DNA from 2 places in the Jeotgalicoccus saudimassiliensis genome. Region 1 is predicted to be linked to the other one. Evidence: a T-box and tRNA genes for the amino acid it is inferred to sense, from the RefSeq annotation. Region 1 holds a T-box; the other holds one or more tRNA genes.
What was found. The T-box of region 1 lies ahead of serS (serine--tRNA ligase). A T-box ahead of a tRNA ligase gene usually reads a tRNA of that ligase, here a tRNA-Ser.

Region 1 (12,167 bases):
ATTTTCCTGTTTGATTGATACGGCTTTCGACAGTGTTTCTTTCATCACGACAACGAAAACGTGTATCGCAAATGGTATGAAGACAACGCCTGCACCGAATAATACGAGTCCGCGTGCATCGTCCAGCTGCCCCGCCGCAAAGAAGAACGGCATCAGACCGATTGTCACAACAGCGATACTGAGTGTCAGTTTCTGAATACGGCTCATGATTCTGAGTGTTTTATCAGAAAAAATCTCATTCCGGTCTATGAGTGTCAGAAGCTTATTTAAAGCATACACGATAAACAGCCCTAAAATCATATCGATCCATATGACCCCGACCGCAATATATATAACTGTAAGGATTTCACCTTCAGATGTGAACAGCTGCAAGCCCATTAAAAATCCAAAGAGTATCATTACGGCTGCTGTAATCAGCAGAGTGATTCTCAGCACCAGTGTTTTTTTAAACATAATTTTTCCCGCTTTCAACTTTTATAAATTTAATTTACCACCCGATACACCCATAAACAATAAATATATATCGTTTATCGATAAAAAATAAAATCATCGCGTCTTGTGTTAATTTTATGAAAGCGCTATAATGAAGTCAGTTATTAGTGATTAGGCAGGTATATTATGACTCAAAGTACACATCGTGAATTTGGTAAATTCACCACACTCGTTGCACTGACTGATGAAAAAACAGCACTCGATTTACTTCCCCACTTTAAGTCTTTTAAAGTGATGACGGGAAAGGTCGGATCGATGGATCTGAGCAAAGTCATCTCTTCGGTTGAAACTGCTGCAAAACGCGGTGGACTCATCGATGGAAACATTTATCGTGAAACTCATTCTTTATACCACGCAATACTGGAAGCACTTCAGGGTGTAACCCGCGGCGACTTAAGTGTCGGCGAAATTATGCGTACTGTCGGATTAAGATTTGCGATTGTCAGAGGGAATCCATACGACAGCGGTGATGAAGGCGAATGGCTGGCTGTTTGCTTCTACGGAACAATCGGTGCGCCGATCAGAGGGAAAGAGCACGAGGCTTTGGGACTCGGTATTAATCATATTTAAAACTTTATAAAAATTGTCATAGACATTAGCTGATAGGGACATAAAAATCTAAGGGATTTTTGTGTCTTTTTTTGTACGTAAATTTAGGAGGGATACCATGTCAGTTTTACAATTAGACGGTAATAATTTAACGATTGAACAGGTGAGAGATTTCCTGGGAAATTCCGAAAGTACGGTGGAAATAACGACAGATGCGTATAAGCGCGTCGATGCTTCCCGCAGAATTGTGGAAAATATTATTAACGAAGGCAGAACGATTTACGGTATTACGACAGGATTCGGATTGTTCTGTGATGTACTGATTTCAAAAGAGAAAGTTGAAGACCTGCAGACGAATCTTATCCGTTCGCATACTTGCGGTGTCGGCAAGCCGTTCGACGAGCCGGTGGCACTCCTCATGATGGTCTTCCGTTTAAACACGATGCTGAAAGGCCATTCGGGTGTGACGAGAGAACTTGTGGAACAGCTGAAGCTGTACATTAACAAACGCATTATTCCGGTAGTTCCGGAACAGGGTTCACTCGGTGCTTCGGGGGACCTTGCACCGCTGTCTCATATGGCACTGACGCTGATCGGTGAAGGCGAAGTGTTCTTTAGGGGTGAACGGAAAAATACACGCGACGTGCTGGAATCACTGGGCATTGAGCCGATTACACTGCAGGCAAAAGAAGGACTTGCGCTGATCAACGGGACACAGCCGATGACAGCACAGGGTGTTGTTAACTATATTGAAGCAGATAAACTCATGCAGGACAGTCTGTGGATTGCAGCACTGACACATCAGGCATTGAACGGTATTACAGATGCATACAATCGTCAGATTCACGAATCCCGCGGTTATCCCGAGCAGATTTATGTGGCAGAAAAAATGCTTGAGCATCTGGAAGGCTCCAAACTGACAACACGTCAGGGTGAAATCCGCGTGCAGGACGGCTATTCCATCAGATGTATTCCGCAGGTGCATGGTGCTTCACTGCAGACGCTGAAGTACGTGAAGGAAAAGCTGGAAATTGAAATGAACGCAGCAAACGATAATCCGCTGATTTTCAGCGAAGATGAAGTGTATTCGGGCGGAAACTTCCACGGTCAGCCGATTGCGATCGCGATGGACCTGTTAAAAATTGGTGTGGCTGAAGTGGCTAACATTACCGAACGCCGTATCGAGCGTCTCGTGAATCCTGCGTTAAACGGCGATCTGCCGGCATTCCTGAGCCCGGAAGAAGGTCTCCAGTCCGGTGCGATGATTTTACAGTATGCGGCAGCAAGTCTCGTCTCGGAAAATAAAACACTCGCACATCCGGCGAGTGTCGATTCAATTCCTTCATCTGCGAACCAGGAGGACCACGTCTCGATGGGTACGATAGGTGCACGTCATGCCCGCGACATTATTAACAACGCGCGCTACGTCGTTTCGACAGAGCTGTTTATCGCGATGACCGCCGCGGAAATTAAAGGCAGTGACAAGCTTTCGCCTGCTACACGCAAAAAGTTTGATGAGTTCCGCCTGATTGCAGACTTCATCGACCATGACCGTAATTTCAGCATTGAAATTAACGAACTTGCACAGGCATTAACAGAAGTTAACTAATTAAAGTAGTCCCCGACTTTTCCTTTGCCGAAGTAATCGAGCACAAGATTGATAAAAGACTCGGTTAACGGCGAGAGGAAGCGGGTTTTATCGATTGAAATATAAACGATGCGGTAAAACGGCAAATCAGAGATGCCTTTAATATCTACATCATCCGGATTGAGCGTCAGTGCATATTTTTCGGGAAGAATCGCAATGCCGAGCCCCTGTCTGATGAATTCCGATGTCAGTTCGAAACGTTCGATTTCAAAGCTGATATTGGCCTGCAGGCCGATGCGGTTAAAGGCGCGGACAATTTCAGTGCGTGTCTGATAGCCGTCATGCGAAATAATGAGCGGCATATCGGAGATGTCGTGCAGTGTAACGTCTTTTTGTCCGCTGAAGGGATTGTCTTTTTTGAATGCGACGATGAGCGATTCATCATAGAGCGGTATGGAAATAATTTTATCGTTCTCGATGAATTGATTCGTAATTGCCAGGTTCACATCGTAGTCGTTAAACGACTTTTCGATTTCGGCAATGCTGAGTGCGTGATTGATTTTAATCCGCGTTTCGTTATTCGTCTCGCGGTAGGCTTTGACGATGTCCGGGAACCATGATTTCACGCTTTCGATTAAGCTGATGGAAATATGATTGATTCCTTTCGTCTTTAAGTGCTCTGCCGCTTCGGTTACCTGACGGTGATGCATAACAAACTTATTCGCTTCGTCGTAAAAGCTTCTGCCTTCGGCAGTCAGTTTAAACGTTCTCGATGAGCGGTCGATTAAAGTAAAGCCGATTTCGTTTTCAAGTCGTTTAATCGATGCACTTAACGACGGCTGGGCGATATGTAATTCATTTGCTGCGATGGTAAACGACTGTTTGTCCACGATAGTTGCAAAATGGATCAGCTGATTAATCTGCATGTGCCGCACTCCTTTTATATATGAATGATACTTATATTTTACCATTTACAGTCGTATAGCTAAAAGCTATCGAATGATTACTTTTAAGTATTTGTTAAATATTCAGACTTTATATAAGCTTAAACCATACGTGTAGGAAGCGCTTACAAAACAAAGGGGTGAACGTATGGAAAAGGACAGGCAGGGAAATTACTTAACGAAGGAACAGATTAAAAATCAAAAAGGCACTGCAATGTGGAAGTTTTTCCTCTACAGCGGTCTCGGGATTTTAATCTTCTTCATACCTGTAACGATGTTCGGCGGGAGTTCTATTCTGCTCGACCATCTGGTAACGGCAATACAGAAAGTATTTGGAGACAATATCAAATACTACACGCTGCTGATTATTATTATCGGTGCGGTGCTGCCGTTTATTAACGGAACGTGGCGGAAAACGACTTTCGATTTATTCTTCACACTGTTTAAAATTTTAGGGGTTGCCATCGGTGCAATGGTCGTCTTTAATTTCGGGCCCGGATTCGTTCTGGCTGAAAATATCGGACCGTTTCTGTTTAACTCGCTGGCGATTAACCTGAGCCTGCTGATTCCGCTTGGGGGAGCGGCACTCGGGCTGCTCGTAGGATACGGGCTGTTAACATTACTTGGTATTTTAATGGAACCGGTAATGAGACCGGTCTTCAAAACACCGGGACGTACTGCGATCGATGCAGTGGCTTCATTTGTCGGCAGCTATTCTGTCGGTCTGCTGATTACAAACCGGATTTACAAAGAAGGTCTGTACAGCAGAAAAGAAGCGCTGATTGTGGCGACCGGATTCTCGACTGTTTCAGTCACGTTTATGGTCGTTGTTGCAAGGACGCTTGAGCTTATGGATCACTGGTTATTATATTTCTGGATTACATTGATTGTGACATTTTTAGTCACAGCAATATCCGTTCATTTACCGCCGATCAGCACTCAGAAGAAAAAGTATTACGGCGGTAAGGACAATACTGTGCACGAAGGATTTGAAGGAAACAGATTCAGCTATGCATGGTGCAAAACCAAACAGGAATCGTTTGAGTTTGAACCGCTTCTGAAGAATATTGCGGTGAACTTCTTAGATGCGATGAAGATGACCACATCGATTATTCCATCGATACTGTCAATCGGCTTTGTCGGTCTGGTTATTGCAGAATATACGGATATTATCGGTTATCTGTCGTACATGTTCTACCCGTTCCTGTTCTTCTGGCCGCTGGAAGATCCGGGTCTGATTGCGGAAGCGGCAATGATTTCAGTTGTTGAGATGTTCCTGCCGGCGCTCTTGGTCGTTGAGGCGGACATCGTGACGAAATTTATCGTCGGAGTGACAAGTGTATCGGCAATTATTTTCCTGTCGGGACTTGTACCTGCGATATTAAGTACAGATTTAAATATTAAGCTGTGGAAACTGCTCGTTGTATGGTTTATCCGCGTGGCACTGACACTGCTTATCGTTACACCTGTTGCGCTGCTGCTGTTTTAAAAGGAATTCAGTAAAGGGGTCATGTCATGGTCTCGCAAGATGAGATGCGTCGTGAAAAAGGCTTTAAGATCTGGCGTTTCTTTGTATACAGTGCAATCGGGCTGTTTCTCTTTTTCGTACCGGTTCCTGCAGCCGGCACAACATCGATAATGCTCGATCATATCGTCACTGTGATTCACAGGATTTTTGGAGAAAACATTCAGTACTATACATTGGCAGTAGTGATTGCCGGTGCACTGATTCCGTTTATCAGCAAAAGCTGGAACAAAAGTGCATTCAATATGCTGTTCACTGGTTTTAAAGTGCTCGGTGTGTTTATCGGACTGATGGTCGTGTCCGGCATAGGACCGGCATTCGTACTCGATGACAATATGGGGCCGTTTTTATACTACTCGCTCGCTGTTAACCTGAGCCTGTTAATTCCGCTCGGCGGCGCAGCGCTCGGTCTCATTCTCGGCTATGGATTTCTCGTGTTTATCGGGGTGCTGCTGGAGCCTTTGATGAGAAAGCTGTTTAAGACTCCGGGCCGTTCCGCAATGGACGCGATGGCATCGCTCGTCGGCAGCTATTCGGTGGGGCTCCTGATTACAAACAGAACATATCAGCAGGGTTTATACAGCAAAAAAGAAGGTCTGATTATTGCGACCGGATTTTCCACCGTGTCGGTGACGATTATGGTCGTTGTCGCACGCACACTGGACTTAATGGATTACTGGGTGCTGTTTTTTATCACCGTTATGCTCGTCACATTTGCCGTCACGGCGATTACAGCTTATCTGCCGCCGGTACGAAACGAAAAAGAAAGTTATTTTAACGATAAAAACCAAATTACCGAAGAAGATTACGAAGGAAACATACTGGAATACGCATGGTATAAAGCGAAACAGCAGTCTCACAGTTCGCGGCCGTTATCACGGGACATATGGATGAACTTGACGGAGGCGTTGAAGATGACCGCTTCAGTCGTACCGTCCGTACTGTCCATCGGACTCTTCGGTCTGATTATTGCGGAGTACACAGATGTAATTACGTGGGTGTCCTATATTTACTACCCGCTGCTTTATCTGTTCCCGCTTGAGAACGTACCGCTGATTGCCGAAGCGGTGACGATATCCATCGTTGAAATGTTCCTGCCTTCCCTGCTCGTTGCGGAAGCAGACATTGTCACCAGGTTTATCGTCGGCGTCTGTTCGATATCTGCGATTGTTTTTTTATCCGGGCTGGTGCCCGCGGTTTTGAGCACGAGTTTAAATCTGCAGGTATGGAAACTGCTGGCAGTGTGGTTTATCCGCACGGTGCTGTCACTGTTAATCGTAATACCGCTTGCATTAATAATATTTTAAGGGGATGACAATATGTCTAGAAAAATTACTGCTAAAACAGGTTTGGAGATCGAATGTAAAGGATGGGAACAGGAAGCGGCACTCCGCATGTTATACAACAACCTGGATCCCGAAGTTGCCGAACGTCCGGAAGATTTAGTTGTCTACGGAGGAATCGGTAAAGCCGCGCGTAACTGGGAGTCGTTTGAAGCGATTGAAAATACATTAAGAAATCTTGAAGCCGATGAGACGATGCTTGTACAGTCAGGGAAACCTGTCGCGGTGTTCAGAACGCATGAAGATGCGCCTAGAGTGCTGCTGTCGAACTCGGTGCTTGTGCCAAAATGGGCAAACTGGGAACACTTTAACGAACTCGATAAAAAAGGTCTCATGATGTACGGACAGATGACGGCCGGTTCATGGATTTACATCGGGTCACAGGGTATTGTTCAGGGGACATATGAAACATTCGCAGAGCTTGCGAACCAGAACTACGACGGTACACTCCGCGGAACGATTACACTGACTGCCGGTCTCGGAGGCATGGGCGGTGCACAGCCGTTAGCGGTAACGATGAACGAAGGGGTTGCGCTGTGTATTGACGTCGATGAAACAAGAATAGACAAACGTATCGAAACACGTTATCTGGATGTTAAAACAGATTCACTTGATGAAGCATTAAAAATTGCAGAAGAAGCACGTGACAACGGCAAACCGTTATCAATCGGGCTGATCGGCAACGCAGCTGAAGTTCACCATGAAATTTTAAACCGCGGCTTTGAGATTGATGTCGTGACGGATCAGACTTCTGCGCATGACCCGTTAAACGGTTATGTACCTGAGGGCTACTCTCTTTCAGAAGCGAAGAAACTACGTGAAGCGGATCCGGAAGAATATGTGAAACTGTCGAGTGCATCGATGGCGAAACATGTTGAAGCGATGCTTCAGTTCCAGAAAAACGGTGCGGTTGTATTCGACTACGGTAACAACATCCGTCAGGTGGCATTCGATACAGGTGTTGAAAATGCATTTGACTTCCCGGGCTTCGTACCGGCGTACATCAGACCGTTATTCTGTGAAGGTAAAGGACCATTCCGTTTTGCAGCATTAAGCGGTGACCCGAACGATATTGCAGTAGCGGACAAGAAGATGCGCGAACTCTTCCCTGATAACGAGAAGCTGATGCGCTGGCTTGACATGGCGGAAGAAAAAATTGCATTTCAGGGTCTGCCTTCACGTATCGCATGGCTTGGATACGGCGAACGCGCGAAGATGGGTCTTGCACTGAACGAACTTGTTAAGTCTGGGGAAATCTCTGCACCGGTTGTAATCGGACGCGACCACCTGGATTCAGGTTCAGTAGCAAGTCCGAACCGTGAAACAGAAAGCATGAAGGACGGCAGTGATGCAGTCGGCGACTGGGCAATTCTGAATGCGCTGGTTAACACAGCTGCAGGCGGGTCATGGATCAGCGTACACCACGGCGGCGGTGTCGGCATGGGGTACTCACTGCATGCCGGTATGGTAGTCGTAGCAGACGGCTCCGACCGTGCTGCGAAAAGACTTGAACGTGTACTGACTTCAGATCCGGGTATGGGAGTAGCAAGACACGCAGATGCAGGATATGATATCGCAATCAATACTGCAAAAGAACGCGGTGTTAATATACCAATGTTAAAGGAGAATGAATAATGAATGATGTAATGATCACAAATATAAAGTCATTAATTTTACCGAAGAAAACCGAAGGACCGTTAAAAGGCAAAGAGATGGACGAACTGAACATCGTCGACGATGCAATTGTCGTTATTAAAGACGGTAAAGTCGTTTATGCCGGTGCGAAAACGGATGAGTACGAAGCAAAAGAAACGATCGATGCTGAAGGCAGGATCGTTTCACCTGCCCTCGTTGAACCGCACACGCACATCGTTCACGGCGGGTCACGCGAACATGAGATGTCGCTTAAACGCCAGGGTGTCGACTATCTGAAGATACTGGAACAGGGCGGCGGTATTTTAAATACGGTTGAACAGACGAAAAAAGCATCATTCGATGAACTGTTAAATAAAGCATCAGTTAACATGACGCGTATGATTCAGCACGGTGTGTTAACTGTTGAAAGCAAAAGCGGCTACGGACTCGACCGCGAGAATGAATTAAAGCAGCTTAAAGTATCGAGAGCACTCGAAGAGAAATTCCCGGTGCTGATGCGCCACACGTACCTCGGGCCGCACGCTATTCCAAAAGGCCGGGATTCTGAAGAGTTCCTGCAGGAAATGACTGACCTGCTCGACGAAGCGAAAGAGTATGCGGACTTTGCGGATATCTTTACGGAAACAGGTGTATTCTCTGTTGAGCAGTCAAGAAAGTATATGGAAGCGGCACGTGACAAAGGCTTCCGCGTGAAAATTCATGCCGATGAAATCGATCCGCTCGGCGGACTGGAGCTTGCGATTGAGCAGGACGCGATCAGTGCCGACCACCTGGTTGCAGCGAGTGAAGAAGGCAAAAAGCAGCTTGCGGACTCAGACACAGTGGCAGTGCTGCTTCCGGGGACGACATTCTACCTCGGTAAAAATGAATTCGCGGATGCACGCGGTATGATTGATCAGGGCGGCGCAGTATCGCTGGCGACAGACTACAATCCGGGGAGCTGTGTAACTGACAATCTGCAGATGATTATGGCAATCGCAGCATTGAAACTTAAAATGACACCGAATGAAATATGGAACGCGGTAACAGTAAACGCAGCGCATGCTATCGACGCTGACCGCGGGACGCTTGATGCGGGCGATGCGGCAAATATCGTTGTCTGGGATGCACCGAACCACGAGTACATTCCTTACCACTACGGCGTAAACCATGCATACAAAGTTATTGCCGACGGCAAACTGATTTTTGAACGTCCGGGATTAAACTTATAAACTTGCGTTTTTAACAGCTGCGTTATAAAATAGCACCAAGTTAATATTTACTACTTTGAAAGAAGCAGTAGCGTATCCGCGCTGTCAGAGAGGTCATGGCTGGTGAAAATGATCACGTGATATGTGAATTTCTGTCTTTCGTTAAATAAAGTAGCCGGTGAAAACCGTTAAAATGTTAGAGATAGTATCAGTAAATGATGCTAATTAGGGTGGCAACGCGTAGACCACGTCCCTTTCACGGGGACGTGGTTTTTATTTTTCCCTGATTTAAGCATTGAATATAAAATTTTTGGAGGTATGCACATGTTAGATATTAAAGTACTGCGCAAAGACACTGAAATGGTAAAAGAGAAAGTATCAAAACGTGGACTGGAACCTGTGTTAATCGATGATATTTTAGAACTCGATAAAGAAAGACGTGCACTTATTGTTGAGACTGAAGAACTTAAGAGCCGCCGCAACAAAGTATCGCAGGAAATCGCTGTGAAAAAGAAAAATAAAGAAGACGCTGAAGACGTAATTAAAGAAATGCGCGACGTCGGTGAACGCATTAAAGAAATCGATGAGAGACTCAATACGATTCAAAATGACTATCACGATAAAATGAGCCGCATTCCAAACTTAATTCACGACGATGTGCCTGAAGGTAAAGACGATACTGAAAACGTGGAAATCCGCCGCACAGGTGAACCGCGTGAATTCAACTATGAACCGAAGGCACACTGGGACATTTTAGAAGACCTGCAGCTTGCAGACTTCGACCGTGCTGCCAAAGTATCGGGTGCGCGCTTTGTGTATCATACGGGAGACGGTGCCCGCCTGGAGCGCGCACTGATGAACTTCATGCTTGATGTGCACAACAAGAACGGCTACCGCGAAATGATGACACCGCAGATTGTCCGTTCTGAAGCGATGTACGCAACGGGCCAGCTGCCAAAATTCGGTGAGGACCTGTTTAAGATTGAAGACGAGGAAATGTATACAATTCCGACATCGGAAGTAACGCTGACGAACTTCCATAAAGACGAAACGCTGGCAGCTGACCAGGTGCCGGTGAAATTCACCGCACAGACAGCCTGTTTCAGAAGTGAAGCAGGTTCTGCAGGAAGAGATACACGCGGTCTGATCCGTCTGCACCAGTTCAACAAAGTTGAAATGGTCCGCATCGAGCGCCCGGAAGATTCCTGGGCGGCGCTTGAAGAAATGACGGCACACGCTGAAAACATTTTAAACCTGCTCGAGATTCCGCACCGTACAGTGCTTCTCTGCACAGGCGATATCGGATTCGGTTCATCTAAAACCTACGATGTTGAAGTATGGCTGCCAAGCTACAACGACTATAAGGAAATCAGTTCAGTATCAAATATGACAGATTTCCAGGCACGCCGCGGAAACATTAAATTTAAGCGCGACAAAGACTCAAAACCTGAATTGCTTCACACGTTAAACGGCAGCGGACTTGCTGTCGGAAGAACGATGGCGGCACTGCTTGAAAACTACCAGAACGAAGACGGCACAGTGACTGTACCTGAAGTTCTTCAGCCATATATGGGTGGTCAGACTAAGCTCGAAAGGTTATAATATAATTACCGGATGCTCCTATTCACTATCAATAGGGGCATTCATTTTTAAAAGTACTAAATGAGGAGTGTAACATTGAACAAGAAAATATCAACGGGTACACTTACGCTTACACTGCTCGCTGTTGTAGCCTATATTATGCTCACGGAAATCACCCTGATATTCGGTACTGTCGTGATGCCTTTCGCAGTATATTTACTGCTGAAAATCAGACAGCAGTCGAAACTGAACTACAGAGTATTATTCTTTAGTTTTTTAATTCCGGCGATGCTGTTTTTATCACCGCTCGCTTCGGGCAGTTTTATAATTTTATACATCATTACGAGCATCCTCGGGACAACGCTTGATAAGAAAATGTCTCAGGAAATTACACTGTTTTACACGACGTTCGGCATCGGCTTAAGTACGATGGCAACAGTTGTAGTAATGCAGATGCTTGGATTTTTAAGACCTTTATCCGACATATATTCGACTTTCAGAAGCTGGTATAAGGAGCAGCTTGAAACGGTCAGCGGCCTTACGACCGGCGTCATGGATGCCGATATAATCCTTCAGTCGCTCGACCTGTATTTCAGAAACCTGCCCGCCTTTTTAATAATCGGGAGTTTCTTCCTGGCACTCTATATTATTCTGATGGTCAGAATTCTGCCGCAGGACGGCGGAAAAATGTGGCATTACCGCAGCTTTGATAAGTGGATTATGCCGAGAATGCTGTTATATTTATATTTAATAATATTTATAGTCATGCTGTTCAGCGGAAGCTGGGAAGAAAGCACAGTGTCACTGTTCAGCAATGTATCGCTCGTACTCGAGTGGGCACTGTTTATTCACGGTCTTGCGTTCGCATATTACTTCATGCTGACGAAGAAGCTGAACAAAGTGCTGGCAGTCATCATTTTAATACCGCTTGTATTATTCAGGCCCATTACCGTCCTTATCGGACTGTTCGAAATGATCTTTAGAATTCGACTAATTATGGCATTGAGGAGGAAATAGCGATGTTTAAAGTTTTAGATAAAAAATTGATGCTCATACCGTTTATTGTACTGGCATTCCATATTTCTATACTTAGCATTGCTATCGTACTTAATCACACTGTCTTTGGCATTGTCAGCATTATTGTGAGCATTGTCATTCTGGCACTGGTATACATTTACCTGTACCGCTGGCTTGTATTGAGTGAAAACAGGATTATTGAACTGTCGAAAGACATGGCCGGTGCGAGGCAGTATGTGATTGATGATCTGCCTCTCGGCGTGATTCTTCTGAATGACGACG
Region 2 (4,576 bases), 330 kb from region 1:
TTGCAGTCCTCGGCCTTACCACTTGGCTATGGCGCCAAAAGGAAATAAAAACTGGGCTGGAAGGATTCGAACCTTCGCGTCACGAGACCAAAACCCGTTGCCTTACCGCTTGGCTACAGCCCAAAAATGGGGCGGCTGATGGGGATCGAACCCACGCATGCCGGAACCACAATCCGGTGTGTTAACCACTTCACCACAACCGCCATTTTAAGAAATATGCAGGGGTAGTAGGAATCGAACCCACATCAAAGGTTTTGGAGACCTCTATATTACCATTATACGATACCCCTATACTAATGGAAGGGGGCAGATTCGAACTGCCGAACCCGAAGGAGCGGATTTACAGTCCGCCGCGTTTAGCCACTTCGCTACCCTTCCGTAAAAGAATGCCGGCCAGAGGACTTGAACCCCCAACCTACTGATTACAAGTCAGTTGCTCTACCAATTGAGCTAGGCCGGCTTAAATGGTGGTTCAGGACGGAATCGAACCGCCGACACTGTGAGCTTCAATCACATGCTCTACCAACTGAGCTACTAAACCACTTCATGAATTTTTCAAAATAAAAAAATGGCGGTCCCGACGGGAATCGAACCCGCGATCTCCTGCGTGACAGGCAGGCATGTTAACCGCTACACCACGGGACCTTAATATATTCTTACATAAAAATAATTGCGGGAGAAGGATTCGAACCTACGACCTCCGGGTTATGAGCCCGACGAGCTACCACTGCTCCATCCCGCGATAATAATATTAAAATAAAAATGGCGGAGGAAGAGGGATTCGAACCCCCGCGAGCCGTTAAGCCCCTGTCGGTTTTCAAGACCGATCCCTTCAGCCGAACTTGGGTATTCCTCCGCGATATAAAGTTTAAGCTATGGTGGACCTTGCAGGACTCGAACCTGCGACCCAACGGTTATGAGCCGTTTGCTCTGACCAACTGAGCTAAAGGTCCAATTATGGTGGCGGCAGAGGGGATCGAACCCCCGACCTCACGGGTATGAACCGTACGCTCTAGCCAGCTGAGCTACGCCGCCGAGTTAAATTAAGTATCACTATAACTAAGACTTTTTAAAAAATAATGGTGGAGACTAGCGGGATCGAACCGCTGACCTCCTGCGTGCAAGGCAGGCGCTCTCCCAGCTGAGCTAAGCCCCCATTAATTAATAGGTATTACATTTTTAAAAGAGTCGGGAAGACAGGATTCGAACCTGCGACCCCTTGGTCCCAAACCAAGTGCTCTACCAAGCTGAGCTACTTCCCGTTTCTATAAGCGCGCCCAAGAGGAGTCGAACCCCTAACCTTCTGATCCGTAGTCAGACGCTCTATCCAATTGAGCTATGGGCGCATTACAATATAAAATTCAATATGGTGCCGAGGACCGGAATCGAACCGGTACGATAATCACTTATCGCAGGATTTTAAGTCCTGTGCGTCTGCCAGTTCCGCCACCCCGGCTTAAAACTGGAGCGGAAGACGGGATTCGAACCCGCGACCCCCACCTTGGCAAGGTGATGTTCTACCACTGAACTACTTCCGCTGACTATACTATTGGTAAATCATTATTTTAAAAATGGTGCGGGTAAAGGGAGTCGAACCCCCACGCCGTGAAGCGCTAGATCCTAAGTCTAGTGCGTCTGCCAGTTCCGCCATACCCGCATATTAGAATGTGAGCCATGCAGGATTCGAACCTGCGACCCTCTGATTAAAAGTCAGATGCTCTACCAACTGAGCTAATGGCTCCTGTTAAGAGATGGTGCCGGCCAGAGGACTTGAACCCCCAACCTACTGATTACAAGTCAGTTGCTCTACCAATTGAGCTAGGCCGGCTACATGGTGGAGAATGACGGGTTCGAACCGCCGACCCTCTGCTTGTAAGGCAGATGCTCTCCCAGCTGAGCTAATTCTCCATGTAAGATACTATTATCTTATATATTGATCGATAAATCAATCATTATTTTATTTATTTTTAAAAATTATGTAACAGCCTGGCAGCGTCCTACTCTTGCGGGACGTCAGTCCAACTACCATCGGCGCTGGAGAGCTTAACTGCTGTGTTCGACATGGGAACAGGTGTGGCCTCTCCGCCATCGCCGCCAGACTATTTGGTTGAATGTCATATTCGCCTGGCAGCGTCCTACTCTTGCGGGACGTCAGTCCAACTACCATCGGCGCTGGAGAGCTTAACTGCTGTGTTCGACATGGGAACAGGTGTGGCCTCTCCGCCATCGCCGCCAGACTATTTGGTTGAATGTCATATACATTCAAAACCGGATAGAAGTATCGAAAAGAGTGAACGCACTCTTTAAATTGTTCATTATTTACTTGAATAAGTCATCGATGGATTAGTATTTGTCCGCTGAATGTGTTACCACACTTACACGCCAAACCTATCAACCTCATAGTCTCTGAGGCATCTATTGGGGAAATCTCATCTTGAGGGGGGCTTCATGCTTAGATGCTTTCAGCATTTATCCCGTCCATACGTAGCTACCCAGCTATGCCGTTGGCACGACAACTGGTACACCAGTGGTATGTCCATCCCGGTCCTCTCGTACTAAGGACAGCGCCTCTCAAATTTCCTACGCCCACGACGGATAGGGACCGAACTGTCTCACGACGTTCTGAACCCAGCTCGCGTACCGCTTTAATGGGCGAACAGCCCAACCCTTGGGACCGACTACAGCCCCAGGATGCGATGAGCCGACATCGAGGTGCCAAACCTCCCCGTCGATGTGAACTCTTGGGGGAGATAAGCCTGTTATCCCCGGGGTAGCTTTTATCCGTTGAGCGATGGCCCTTCCATGCGGAACCACCGGATCACTAAGTCCGTCTTTCGACCCTGCTCGACTTGTAGGTCTCGCAGTCAAGCACCCTTATGCCTTTACACTCTGTGAATGATTTCCAACCATTCTGAGGGTACCTTTGAGCGCCTCCGTTACTCTTTAGGAGGCGACCGCCCCAGTCAAACTGTCCATCTGACACTGTCTCCCAGCCGGATCACGGCTGCGGGTTAGAATCTCAACCACACCAGGGTGGTATCCCACCAGTGCCTCCACATAGACTGACGTCCATGCTTCATTGGCTCCCACCTATCCTGTACAGGTGGAGTCAAGATTCAATATCAAATTACAGTAAAGCTCCACGGGGTCTTTCCGTCCTGTCGCGGGTAACCTGCATCTTCACAGGTACTATGATTTCACCGAGCCTCTCGTTGAGACAGTGCCCAAATCGTTACGCCTTTCGTGCGGGTCAGAACTTACCTGACAAGGAATTTCGCTACCTTAGGACCGTTATAGTTACGGCCGCCGTTTACTGGGGCTTCAATTCGTACCTTCGCTTGCGCTAAGCACTCCTCTTAACCTTCCAGCACCGGGCAGGCGTCAGCCCCTATACTTCACCTTTCGGTTTGGCAGAGACCTGTGTTTTTGGTAAACAGTCGCTTGGGCCTATTCACTGCGGCTTATATTTCTATAAGCACCCCTTCTCCCGAAGTTACGGGGTCATTTTGCCGAGTTCCTTAACGAGAGTTCGCTCGCTCACCTTAGAATTCTCTTCCCAACTACCTGTGTCGGTTTACGGTACGGGCAGTAGGATTACTTGCTAGAAGCTTTTCTTGGCAGTGTGAGTCCGTATGCTTCGCCTACTATTTTCGGCTCCCCATCACCACTCAGCTTTAATGCATGCCGGATTTGCCTAACATGCAGCCTTATGGCTTGGACGCGCTCTTCCTTCCGCGCGCTCATCTTTTCCTTCTGCGTCACTCCATCACTCAAATGCAATCTTACTGGTACAGGAATTTCTACCTGTTGTCCATCGCCTACGCTTTTCGCCTCGGCTTAGGTCCCGACTTACCCAGAGCGGACGAGCCTACCTCTGGAAACCTTAGTCGTTCGGTGGACGGGATTCTCACCCGTCTTTCGCTACTCACACCGGCATTCTCACTTCTAAGCGCTCCACATGTCCTTACGATCATGCTTCGCCGCACTTAGAACGCTCTCCTACCATTAAAATAAATTTTAATCCACAGTTTCGGTAATATGTTTAGCCCCGGTACATTTTCGGCGCAGCGTCACTCGACTAGTGAGCTATTACGCACTCTTTAAATGATGGCTGCTTCTAAGCCAACATCCTAGTTGTCTGTGCAACGCCACATCCTTTTCCACTTAACATATATTTGGGGACCTTAACTGGTGGTCTGGGCTGTTTCCCTCTCGACAATGGACCTTATCACCCACTGTCTGACTCCCATACATCACATCTGTGGCATTCGGAGTTTGTCTGAACTCGGTAACCCGGGATGGGCCCCTCATCCAAACAGTGCTCTACCTCCACGATGCTAATATGAGGCTATACCTAAATATATTTCGGAGAGAACGAGCTATCTCCAGGTTCGATTGGAATTTCACCCCTACCCACAACTCATCCGGTCACTTTTCAACGTAAGTCGGTTCGGCCCTCCATTCAGTGTTACCTGAACTTCAGCCTGGTCATGGGTAGATCACCTGGTTTCGCGTCTACAAACATATACTCAGTCGCCCTATTCAGACTCGCTTTCGCTGCGGCTCCACATTCGCT

Region 2: it has a tRNA-Ser gene. The T-box ahead of serS (serine--tRNA ligase) is inferred to sense a tRNA for this amino acid. The anticodon was not compared.

Annotation. Positions count from the first base shown of each region.
Region 1 is NZ_CCSE01000001.1:1,586,306-1,598,472, reverse strand. Features, by position in the region: gene RZ44_RS07900 (DUF2975 domain-containing protein) at 1-453, opposite strand, end outside; gene hutP (hut operon transcriptional regulator HutP) at 619-1,062, shown strand; gene hutH (histidine ammonia-lyase) at 1,160-2,650, shown strand; gene RZ44_RS07885 (LysR family transcriptional regulator) at 2,647-3,555, opposite strand; gene RZ44_RS07880 (YjiH family protein) at 3,722-5,062, shown strand; gene RZ44_RS07875 (YjiH family protein) at 5,089-6,405, shown strand; gene hutU (urocanate hydratase) at 6,418-8,076, shown strand; gene hutI (imidazolonepropionase) at 8,076-9,308, shown strand; T-box leader at 9,355-9,545, shown strand; gene serS (serine--tRNA ligase) at 9,612-10,889, shown strand; gene RZ44_RS07855 (DUF2232 domain-containing protein) at 10,965-11,885, shown strand; gene RZ44_RS07850 (DHH family phosphoesterase) at 11,888-12,167, shown strand, end outside.
Region 2 is NZ_CCSE01000001.1:1,262,459-1,267,034, forward strand. Features, by position in the region: tRNA gene RZ44_RS06065 (tRNA-Cys) at 1-36, opposite strand, end outside; tRNA gene RZ44_RS06070 (tRNA-Gln) at 52-123, opposite strand; tRNA gene RZ44_RS06075 (tRNA-His) at 128-203, opposite strand; tRNA gene RZ44_RS06080 (tRNA-Trp) at 220-290, opposite strand; tRNA gene RZ44_RS06085 (tRNA-Tyr) at 298-378, opposite strand; tRNA gene RZ44_RS06090 (tRNA-Thr) at 388-460, opposite strand; tRNA gene RZ44_RS06095 (tRNA-Phe) at 466-541, opposite strand; tRNA gene RZ44_RS06100 (tRNA-Asp) at 570-645, opposite strand; tRNA gene RZ44_RS06105 (tRNA-Met) at 671-742, opposite strand; tRNA gene RZ44_RS06110 (tRNA-Ser) at 764-856, opposite strand; tRNA gene RZ44_RS06115 (tRNA-Ile) at 877-953, opposite strand; tRNA gene RZ44_RS06120 (tRNA-Met) at 959-1,035, opposite strand; tRNA gene RZ44_RS06125 (tRNA-Ala) at 1,081-1,156, opposite strand; tRNA gene RZ44_RS06130 (tRNA-Pro) at 1,189-1,262, opposite strand; tRNA gene RZ44_RS06135 (tRNA-Arg) at 1,273-1,346, opposite strand; tRNA gene RZ44_RS06140 (tRNA-Leu) at 1,368-1,456, opposite strand; tRNA gene RZ44_RS06145 (tRNA-Gly) at 1,464-1,538, opposite strand; tRNA gene RZ44_RS06150 (tRNA-Leu) at 1,573-1,657, opposite strand; tRNA gene RZ44_RS06155 (tRNA-Lys) at 1,669-1,741, opposite strand; tRNA gene RZ44_RS06160 (tRNA-Thr) at 1,753-1,828, opposite strand; tRNA gene RZ44_RS06165 (tRNA-Val) at 1,833-1,908, opposite strand; rRNA gene rrf (5S ribosomal RNA) at 1,985-2,099, opposite strand; rRNA gene rrf (5S ribosomal RNA) at 2,123-2,237, opposite strand; rRNA gene RZ44_RS06180 (23S ribosomal RNA) at 2,324-4,576, opposite strand, start outside.